3 regions of the Acidovorax sp. SDU_ACID1 genome follow, and region 1 is predicted to be linked to each of the others. Evidence: predicted binding sites of a transcription regulator. Region 1 holds the regulator's gene; each other region holds the start of a gene.
The links. Region 1 encodes FNR, which switches genes on or off when oxygen is low (the NO sensors DNR and NnrR bind a similar motif). Its sites were predicted from a motif close to TTGATNNNNATCAA; they were not measured.
Positions count from the first base shown of each region.

Region 1 (3,200 bases):
AGGCCTTGCCCTTCCATCTCCTGCAACCGGGCCAGTTCGACATCAAAGTAACGGCGAAAATCGATCAGCCAGGATTGCTCCATGGGCTCGAAAAGCACCTTGCCCTGGCACATCAAGGCCATGATGACCGCACGGCGTATCAGATCGTCACGGGTCAGCGCCAAGCCGCGCACAACGGGCAGGTGCCCCTGGTTGATCGCGTCGTAGTATTCGTCCAGGGTCTTGACGTTCTGGCTGTAGGTAGCGCCGATGCGGCCGATGGCCGAGACGCCCAGGCCGATCAGGTCGCAGTCAGGCTGGGTGCTGTAGCCCTGGAAGTTGCGATGCAGGCGCCCCTGGCGCTTGGCCACGGCCAGAGCGTCGTCCGGCAAGGCAAAATGATCCATGCCCACGTACACATAGCCGCTAGCCATGAAGACATCCATGGAGCGGGCCAGCATGGACACTTTGGCCGATGCCATGGGCAACTCGGCGGAGACGATGCGCCGCTGCGCCTTGAACCGCTCGGGCAGGTGGGCATACGCGTAGAGCGCAATGCGGTCCGGGCGCAACTGGGTGACCTGCTCCAGCGTACGGTCGAAGGACTCCGGAGTCTGGCGTGGCAAACCGTAGATCAGATCCACGTTGACCGACTCGAATCCCAGCTTGCGGGCGCTCGCCACCAGGGCGAATACCTTCTCCGCGGGCTGCACGCGGTGCACCGCTTTCTGCACCTCGGGGTCGAAATCCTGCACACCGAAGCTGAGCCGGTTGAAGCCCAGTTCCGCCAGCAGAGCCAGGCGCTGCTCGTCGACCGTGCGCGGATCCACTTCAATCGAATATTCGCCCCCAGGCGCCAGCACGAAGCTGCGGCGCAGCATGCCCATGAGCTCGCGCAGCCCCTCGTCGGACAGGAATGTCGGCGTCCCCCTCCCAGATGCAACTGGCTGACGTGCTGCCCGACACCGCAATGGGCCGTATGCAGGTCGATCTCCCGACTCAGATAGCGCAGGTAGACCTCCGCCCGTTCCGGGTGCCGCGTGATAATCTTGTTGCATGCGCAGTAGTAGCACAGCGACTCGCAAAACGGGATGTGCACATACAGCGACAATGGCATCGCTTTGGCCGCCGAACCCACGCGGCGCTGCTGCAGCGCAAGAATGTATTCTTCTTCGCCAAAAGCCTCCACGAAACGGTCCGCCGTCGGGTAGGAGGTGTAGCGCGGCCCAGGCACATCGAAGCGACGCAAGAGCTCGGTGGTGACAACAGTCATGGGGAAAATTTTCCTTGTATCTGACTATCCACTGTGCCGCAGAGACCCCGGCTCGTCCTTGACTTTAATCAAGCACTCACGGGGTCAGGATAGCGACAATTTGATTTCGGCTCAAAGTCGGTCAATTCCCTGCGGCATTTCCGCCTCCAGGGGTTTCAGAGGTAAGCTAGCCACATGAACAGGGCGCCCGTGCACATGAATCTGCAGACCATCAAAGTTGCGTGTTCCAACTGCAACTTGCGCGAGCTTTGCATGCCCCTGGGGCTGAACGACCAGCAATTGCAACGCATCGACGAAATCGTGGCCATCCGCCGCAAGATCAAGCGAGGCGGCACGCTGTTTCGCAACGGTGAAGCCTTCACTTCCCTTTTTGCGATCCGCACGGGCTTTTTCAAGACCTGCGTCGCCACGGAGGATGGACGCGATCAGGTCACCGGCTTCCAGATGGCCGGGGAGATCATCGGCCTCGATGGCATCGTGAACGACAGGCACACCTGCGACGCCGTAGCGCTCGAGGATGCAGAAGTCTGCGTGATGCCCTTCGACCGCATTGAAGAGCTCTCCCGCGAAGTGACGGCACTGCAGAGCCATGTGCACAAGATCATGAGCCGCGAGATCGTGCGTGAACATGGCGTCATGCTCCTGCTCGGCAGCATGCGCGCCGAGGAGCGTCTAGCGGCTTTCCTGTTGAATCTGGTGCAGCGCCTGCATGCGCGGGGATTTTCCCAGTCGGAACTGGTCCTGCGCATGACGCGTGAGGAAATCGGCAGCTACCTCGGTCTCAAGCTGGAAACCGTGAGCCGTACATTCTCGAAATTCGTGGAAGAAGGCATCGTGGAAGTCAAGCAGCGGCATGTCCGCATCGTGGACACCGATGCCCTGAAACGCATCGTGAACAGCCAACAAGCCTGCCACTGAACCGCCTTGCAGGCGGCCCGCGTCTTCAGGACGAATACTTTGCGCAGTCCAGGGGACGGTCTCCCTTGGGCACAGGACAGCGGTTGACCTCGAACGGCGAGAGGGACAGCATGGTCGTCAATGCACTCGACGCCATGATCACCAACCAGAAGATGAAGAAGGCAACGGTGTAAACGCCTTGCCGCGATAGGTTCATGGGTTGGTCGAACCAGTGCAATGCCTCCGGATCCACGAAGGCAAACACCACCATTTCCATGACCCCTGCCATCAGAAAGGCGGGCCAGGCAATCCACATCAGTCGCTGCGTCCACATTTCGCGTGCCTCCTTGCAATGGTGACAGCCTAGCATCATGCCCTGCGCGTGCAAAGAGTACCCGACCTCTCGATTCCCCTTACCTGCATCAATTCTTTTCGGATGCGGCTCCGCGTCACCGGCGAGGCTGGTCCTCGAGGGGCGTGGCGGCATGGTTGCGGCCCTTTATCGCAGGGGCCATGCTGGCCTCGGAATGCTGGAGCGTCTTGTTGATCTCTAGGCCACGCTGGTAATAGTCTTCCGCCAATACAGGGTCGGGCTGCCGGATCGCGAGCCACAGCGTCACGAAGCCAGCGATCACCACGATCACCGGCCCGGCGATCACCAGCCAGACATGGCCATATTTCCACCAAGGCTGCGCCACTGGCGATTCATTCATGGATGGGACTGCGGGCATGGGAAACTCCTTGGCCCCATAAGGAGGCCTGACCTGAACATAACCACCTGGCAAGCCCATCAGCGGGGTACCAGGAACACCGACTTCTCGGCCACCTGCGCTTTATCGCCTTGTGCCTGGATGTCGAAAAACACAGTGTGCGACCCGGGCGCGGCAGAACCATAGGGCACCTGCAGCCGCACTGCCACCCAGCGCGACTCGGCCGGTCCGATATCGATCTCCGATTCGGAGGCGACTTCCAGCCCTTCCAGCCCGCGCGCACTGATACGGTAGCGCTGCGTGCCTTCGGTGGCATTCATGATCTGCAAGCGGTAGATGTT
Region 1 is NZ_CP152342.1:2,897,816-2,901,015, forward strand. It holds partial or broken gene hemN (oxygen-independent coproporphyrinogen III oxidase) at 1-1,252, opposite strand, end outside; gene fnr (fumarate/nitrate reduction transcriptional regulator Fnr) at 1,448-2,170, shown strand; gene AAG689_RS14310 (hypothetical protein) at 2,196-2,483, opposite strand; gene AAG689_RS14315 (FixH family protein) at 2,599-2,880, opposite strand; gene ccoG (cytochrome c oxidase accessory protein CcoG) at 2,940-3,200, opposite strand, start outside.

Region 2 (3,200 bases), 2.2 Mb from region 1:
GCATTGGGCGCGCGCACCAGCGCGGCGGCGACGGCGGCCTCGCGCTCGTCCAGCCCGTGCGCGGCCTTGCCGAACAGCGTGCGCGCGAGCGCGTCGATACCCACGATCTCGCCACGGAACGGCACGAGGTTCAGGTACGCCTCCAGGATCTGGTCCTTGCGCCAGCGCCGGTCGAGCACCTGCGCGGCCATGGCCTGGCCGAGCTTCTGCGTGACCGTGCGCCCGCCCGGCCCCTGGCGCCAGTCGCCATCGAGCAGGCCCGCGAGCTGCATGGTGAGCGTGCTCGCGCCGCGCGTGCGCTGGTTCCACAGGTTGCCCCAAGCGGCGGCGGAGACGGCGGCCCAGTCCACCCCGCTGTGCTCGTAAAAGCGCTTGTCCTCGCTCAGTACCAGGGCCGTGCGCAGCGCGGGCGACACGGCGGCCAGCGGCTGCCACTGGCCCCGGCGCACCGTGGCGTCGGTGCGCAGGCGCTGGATCACCTCGCCCTCGCGCGAGAGCACCAGCGTCTCGGACGGACGGAAGTCAGCGCGCACCTCGTCGAACGTGGGCAGCGCGTGCGCCCACGCGGCCGCCAGGGCCAGCCAGACGGCGGCGAGCGCACGGCGCATTGACGCCCGGCGTATCGACGCGCGACGTATCGACGCCCGACGTATCGACGCCCGACGCATCAGAGTCCGGCGCGCAAGCGGGCCGCGTCGCACCAGCGCTGCGCCACGGCGGGCGTGGTGGCGCATACCGCATCGTGCGTGGCCGTGGTCACGGCGCGCTCCAGCAGCTGGATATCGGCCTCGTGCTGGCGTGCCACGTGCGGGTCCTCGAAGAAGATCGCGCGGTGGCAACGCCGCTCCAGCACCAGGTCGGCGATCTGCGCGTCGCCGCCCAGCGGGCCGCTGTTGAAGCGCTGCACCCAGGGCACGTCCGCGGGCCAGCCCCGGCTCCATGCCATCTCGTTGAGGCGCTGGCCCGTCGTGCCCGTGCCCACGCGGCGGCCGAAGCGCGAGAGCAGGTCGAAGTTGCGCGCGGCGAAGTCGAGCATGGCACTCTTCATCGCGTCGTGGGCGATCAGCGCGAGCGTCTGCGCGCCGTGGTCGTGAAAGCGGTCTGCGTTGCGGTCGGGTGGCAGGCCCGCATGGATACGCTCCATCTCCACCCAGTCGCGCGCGCTCGCCACGGTGGAAAGGAACGGCTTGCCGTGGATCACGCACTGGCGCTTGAGCGCCAGCGCCTCGGGGAAGATGGACGACGGGTCCACCGGGTCGATGAGGTAGATCGCGCCATCCAGCGTGCGCCCCGGCTCGGGCATGCCCACCACCTCGGCCACGAGCTTCATGAGCCCGCCGTCACGCCCGTAGGGATAGCGCACCAGCGGCGCGTAGCCGCGCAGCATGCCGGCGGCGGCGATCGCATCGTGCGTGCGGCCCACGGCGTGCAGGCCCATGTTCAGTTCGCGGATGCCCGCCTCGCAGGCGCGCAGGAAAGCGAACAGCGCGGCGTCTTCGGTGTGGTGGTGCAGGCGGTTGGCGGCGAGGCCGATGAGCATGGCGTGGCGTCTTTCGTTGGAAAACCCCGGAATCGTAAGCGCCGTGGAGCGGCCCCGGGGGATTTGATGCATATCAAAACCCCACTCGCAGCGGGTCACCAGACTGCATGCACCCACTGCCATGAGCCACAAGAAGTTCCCCATCCATCCCGCGCGCCCCGAGCTGATCTGCTGGGGCTGCGACCGCTACTGCGCGGCGGATGCGATGGCCTGCGGCAACGGGTCGGACCGCACGCAGCATCCGTCGGAGCTGTTCGGGCCGGACTGGGCCGAGTGGGAGCCTCCCGTGGAGCAGCGCCGGGACCCTCCGTCTCACCCCAGCGACAAGAGCACGGGCTGATGGTCCGACGCCTGCGTCTGCACATCCACATCCATCGCACGCACGCGGCCCTTGAGCGAATCGCTGACCCAGACGAAGTCACAGGCCACCGGCTCGGGCGCGTAGGTGCGGTCGAACAGGCAGAACGTGGGCGGCTGCGGCTCGGCGGGGTGCAGCAGGCGCCAGGCGTCGTGCAGCGGCGGCGTGCCGGGTTGCGCCCAGCCGGCGGCCTCAAAGGGCGAGAGGGGCGCGGCGATGGCGGCGTATTCGGGCTCGTGCGCCTGCAGGTTGAAGTCGCCGCAGAGCACGGCATGCGGCGTGTGCGGCTTGGACTGGAAGGGCGAGCCGTCGCGCGCGTCCTGCGGCGGGCGCGCGGCCTGGGCCGTGGCCTCCAGGTGCAGGGCGCGCAGGGCGAGGGCCTGGGCCATGCGCTGGGGCTTGGAGAAGTATTCGAGGTGCGTGGTCATCACGCGCACCGCGCCCAGCGCCGCATCGCGCACGGTGAGCACGGTGCACATGCGCGGCATGCTGCGCACGCCCGCGTCGTGCGGGTACGGCAGCGGGTGGTGGCGCAGTTGCAGCACGGGCAGGCGCGTGGCGATGAGGTTGCCGAAGCGCTGGCGGCCCGCAGCCGTCCATTCATCGACCGCCGCGCCGAAGAAGACCTGCCAGCCGGGCGGCAGCAGCGCGCGCACCTGGGCGAGCTGGTCGCCGGGCGCGCCCGCGAGGCCGGGGTAGTGGACGGCGATTTCCTGCAGGCAGAGCACGTCCACGTCGCCCATGCCGAGCGCATGGCGCACGATGCGCGCCACGTCCACGCGGCCGTCCAGGCCGCGGCACCATTGGGTGTTCCAGGTGACGATTTGCATGCTGCAATCTCAAAAACGATAGCTGCTCGCGCTTTCTATATAAGCGCTGGAGGCCGATTTGACTGTTATTTAATTCCGGCGCGCATGAAGCTCTGCACGAACTGGCGCTGGAACAGGATGAAGCCGATGAGCAGCGGCGCGGTGGACATGAGCGTGGCGGCAGTGATGATCGACCATTCGACGCCCTGCTCCACGGACGAAAACACCTGCAGCCCCACGGTGAGCGGGCGCGATTCGACGCTGTTGGTGATGATGAGCGGCCACAGGAAGTTGTTCCAGTGGAAGCTGACCGACACCAGCGCGAACGCGGTGTAGACCGGCCGCGCGAGCGGCACGTAGACGCGCCAGAGCACCTGCAGCGCGCTCGCGCCTTCCACGCGCGCGGCTTCGTCCAGCTCCTTGGGGATGCCCATGAAGGTCTGGCGCAGCAGGAAGATGGCGAAGGCCGAGGCGAAGTACGGCAAGCCGATGG
Region 2 is NZ_CP152342.1:690,952-694,151, reverse strand. It holds gene pbpC (penicillin-binding protein 1C) at 1-608, opposite strand, end outside; gene AAG689_RS03305 (methylglyoxal synthase) at 668-1,540, opposite strand; gene AAG689_RS03300 (DUF3079 domain-containing protein) at 1,662-1,880, shown strand; gene AAG689_RS03295 (endonuclease/exonuclease/phosphatase family protein) at 1,853-2,728, opposite strand; gene AAG689_RS03290 (carbohydrate ABC transporter permease) at 2,794-3,200, opposite strand, start outside.
Region 2: AAG689_RS03300 (DUF3079 domain-containing protein) is a predicted target of FNR. The motif match lies at 1,604-1,617, and genes of this name have one in related genera.

Region 3 (3,200 bases), 1.0 Mb from region 1:
GGCGGGCCGCTGTACCTGCTGCGCCTGCTCTCGCGCCACCCGGCCGGCGCGGCGCGCGCGGCCATCGCCGCCACCGCCGCGAAAGCGCCGGATGCCACCGCCCAGGCCCCGCTGCAGGAACCCCTGCGCGCCCTCGCCGCCTGGGCCCAGGCCCAAGGCAAGCCCGCGCTGGCGCAGGCCTGCGCCGCCCACGCCCAGGCCGCCTGCGCCGGGCTGGTGGCCACCCTGCCCGGCCCCACCGGCGAGCGCAACGAATATCGCGTGCTGCCGCGCGACCGCGTGCTGTGCCTGGCCGACGACGACGCCACGCGCCTGCTGCAACTGAGCGCCGCCCTCGCCGTGGGCGCCCAGGCCCTGTGGCCGCAGGAGTCCCAGCCCCTGGCCGCCACGCTGCCGCGCGAAGTGCAGGCCCGCGTGGGCCTGCTGCCCGACTGGACCCGCGAGGGCGCCGCCTTCGACGCCGTGCTGCACACCGGCACCACGCAAGCGCTGCACGCGGTCAGCCACCAGGTGGCGCGCCGCCATGGCCCCATCGTCGGCGTCACGGCCCTGGACGTGCAGGACCCGGCCCAGGCGCTTACCCGCCTGGTGCTGGAGCGCGCCGTGAGCGTGAACACCGCCGCCGCCGGCGGCAATGCGAGCCTGATGACGATGGCCTGAGCGGATTCAGGCCAAACAGGCCTCCAGCGCTTTTCCGGCAAGCGCTGGCAGCTCCTATTTCGATAGCTCATGCGGCCCTGCCAGGGCCCAGGTGCCCAAGCACTCGTAGGGGCCGGGCGAGCCGCGCAGGTTGTGCAGCAGCGCGAAGCTGCACACCGTCCATGCGATGGGCGGCACCGGCGCCTCGGGCACAGGCTGGTGGCTGTAGCACAGCGTCATGTGCGGCGTGGTGTCGGGCACGGGCGCTGCGGGCCACAGTGCGGTGTGCAGCGCCTCATGCAACGCCATGAAGCCGCCCTGCGCGCCGGGCGGCCCGCACAGCACGCAGGGGCGCTTGCGATGCGGCGCCCCACGAAAACTCAGCACGCGGTCGAACCGCAGCGTGAATGCCGGCGCCACCACGCGCTGCGCCGCCGCCCGCGCCCAAGCCACCCGCTCGCTGGACAACGTCCCCTCCCAGCCCAGGGACAGCAGCGTGGCGTGCAGCCGCTGCGCCCGCACCCGTGCCTGCAGGCCATGTCGCGCGATCAGCACCTGCACAAGGCAGACGGCCGCATCCGCCGCCCGGGGCCCGGGCAGCACCGCGAAGAACAGATGGTGGAGCCGCGAAGCCTCGGGCTCCATGCCGGCGAGCGGCTGCTGGCGTGCGTCCATGCCCCACTGTATCGCCCTTGATGGCGAGGCAGCCCGATGGCCCTGCCCGAATATGTCTGTGCAGCGGGATATATCCCCGCTACGCCTTCCATCCGAATATTCGCCGGCCCTCGCGGCGGCGTCGGGCGCGGCCCTGTAAACCATTGCCCCGCAATGCCGAGCGGCATGCTCGGATTTATTTAATACTTCATTAATAAAGCATCATTAATATAGGAAAGTTTATTCTAATTAATGCCGCAGAAAATCCATCATTTGATTTGATTGGCGTCAAATTGAATATGCCTGATAAAAGAATAATAAAACCCACATAAATCAGAAACCCCATATTCATGCCTGACTGCATCACACCCCCACGCCCCGCCCCGGCGCGAACCGGCAAGCGCGCCTTCCTCCAGGAACTCGTGGGCCTGGCCACGGCCTTCGGCCTCGCAGGCACCGCCGGTCCGGCCGCGGCGGCGCCGGCCGGCTTCCAGCCTCCGCGCCGCCCCGGCATGGAGGGCAAGCGCTTCGGCATGCTGGTGGACCTGCGCAAATGCATCGGCTGCCAGGCCTGCACGGTGAGCTGCTCGGTGGAGAACCAGCCGCCCATCGGCCAGTTCCGCACCACGGTGCTGCAGTACGAGGTCGATCTGCCCGGCGAAGCCGCGCCCGCCATGGTCAGCCTGCCGCGCCTGTGCAACCACTGCGACGAGCCGCCTTGCGTGCCCGTGTGCCCGGTGCAGGCCACGTTCCAGCGCACCGACGGCATCGTGCTGGTGGACAACGAGCGCTGCGTGGGCTGCGGCTACTGCGTGCAGGCCTGCCCGTACGACGCGCGCTTCATCAACCACGAGACGCAGACCGCCGACAAGTGCACCTTCTGCGAGCACCGGCTGGAGGCCGGGCTGCTGCCCGCCTGCGTGGAGAGCTGCGTGGGCGGTGCGCGCGTGATCGGCGACCTTCAAGATCCGGACAGCGAGATCAACCGCCGCCTGGCAGAACACCAGGACGCGATCAAGGTGCTCAAGCCCGGCATGAAGACCGCGCCGCGCGTGTTCTACATCGGCCTGCCCGATGCATTCGTCAACGGCGTGGACGGCCAGGCCAGCGTGCGCCTGGTGGCCGAGCACTGAAGGGGAAATGCACCATGCAGATCATCGAACTCCTCACCCCGCACTACGAGGCCGCCTGGCTGCCCTGGGCCGTGCAGTACTTCTTCCTGGCCGGCGTGGCCACGGGCGCGGCGCTGCTGGCCGCGCTGTGCGCCTGGGCGCCGGCGGGCGGCCCCCTGCGCCGCCTGCTGCCCGTGGCCGTGCTCACCCTGGCGGTGAGCGTGGTCGCCGCCCCCGTGTCGCTGCTGGCCGACCTGCACCAGCCCGCGCGCTTCTGGCATTTCTATGCGCACTTCACGCCATGGTCGTGGATGTCGGTGGGTGCGCTGCTGCTGCCGGTGTTCGTCACCCTCGGCATCGCACTGTGCGCGAGCTGGTGGCTGGGCCGCGTGGGCTGGATGCGCGCGCTGGCGCCGCTGCTGGCGCTGTCGGCCCTGTCCATCACCTTCTACACCGGCGCCGAGATGATGGTGATCCGCGCGCGCCCGCTGTGGCACACGCTGTGGGTGCCGGTGAACCTGGCGCTGACCGGCTGGCTGGCCACCGTGGGCGCGGCCTTCGTGCTGGAACGCTTTCTGCCCGCCAGCCTGCGCCCCGGCACCGCCGCGCTGCAGCGGCTGCGCGTCCTGGGGCTGCTGCTGGCCGCGGCGCTGGCGGCCGTGGCGCTGGCCTGGGTGCTCGCGGGGCTGCGGGGCGACAGCCCGTCGTTCAACGCCGCACTGCGCCTGTGGCGCGACTTCCCCGTGTGGCGCCTGACGATGCTGGGCTCGGCCGTGTTCGGCGCCGCCGTGCTCG
Region 3 is NZ_CP152342.1:1,896,771-1,899,970, reverse strand. It holds gene putA (trifunctional transcriptional regulator/proline dehydrogenase/L-glutamate gamma-semialdehyde dehydrogenase) at 1-660, shown strand, start outside; gene AAG689_RS09305 (2'-5' RNA ligase family protein) at 715-1,314, opposite strand; gene dsrO (sulfate reduction electron transfer complex DsrMKJOP subunit DsrO) at 1,644-2,426, shown strand; gene nrfD (NrfD/PsrC family molybdoenzyme membrane anchor subunit) at 2,441-3,200, shown strand, end outside.
Region 3: dsrO (sulfate reduction electron transfer complex DsrMKJOP subunit DsrO) is a predicted target of FNR. The motif match lies at 1,572-1,585, and genes of this name have one in related genera.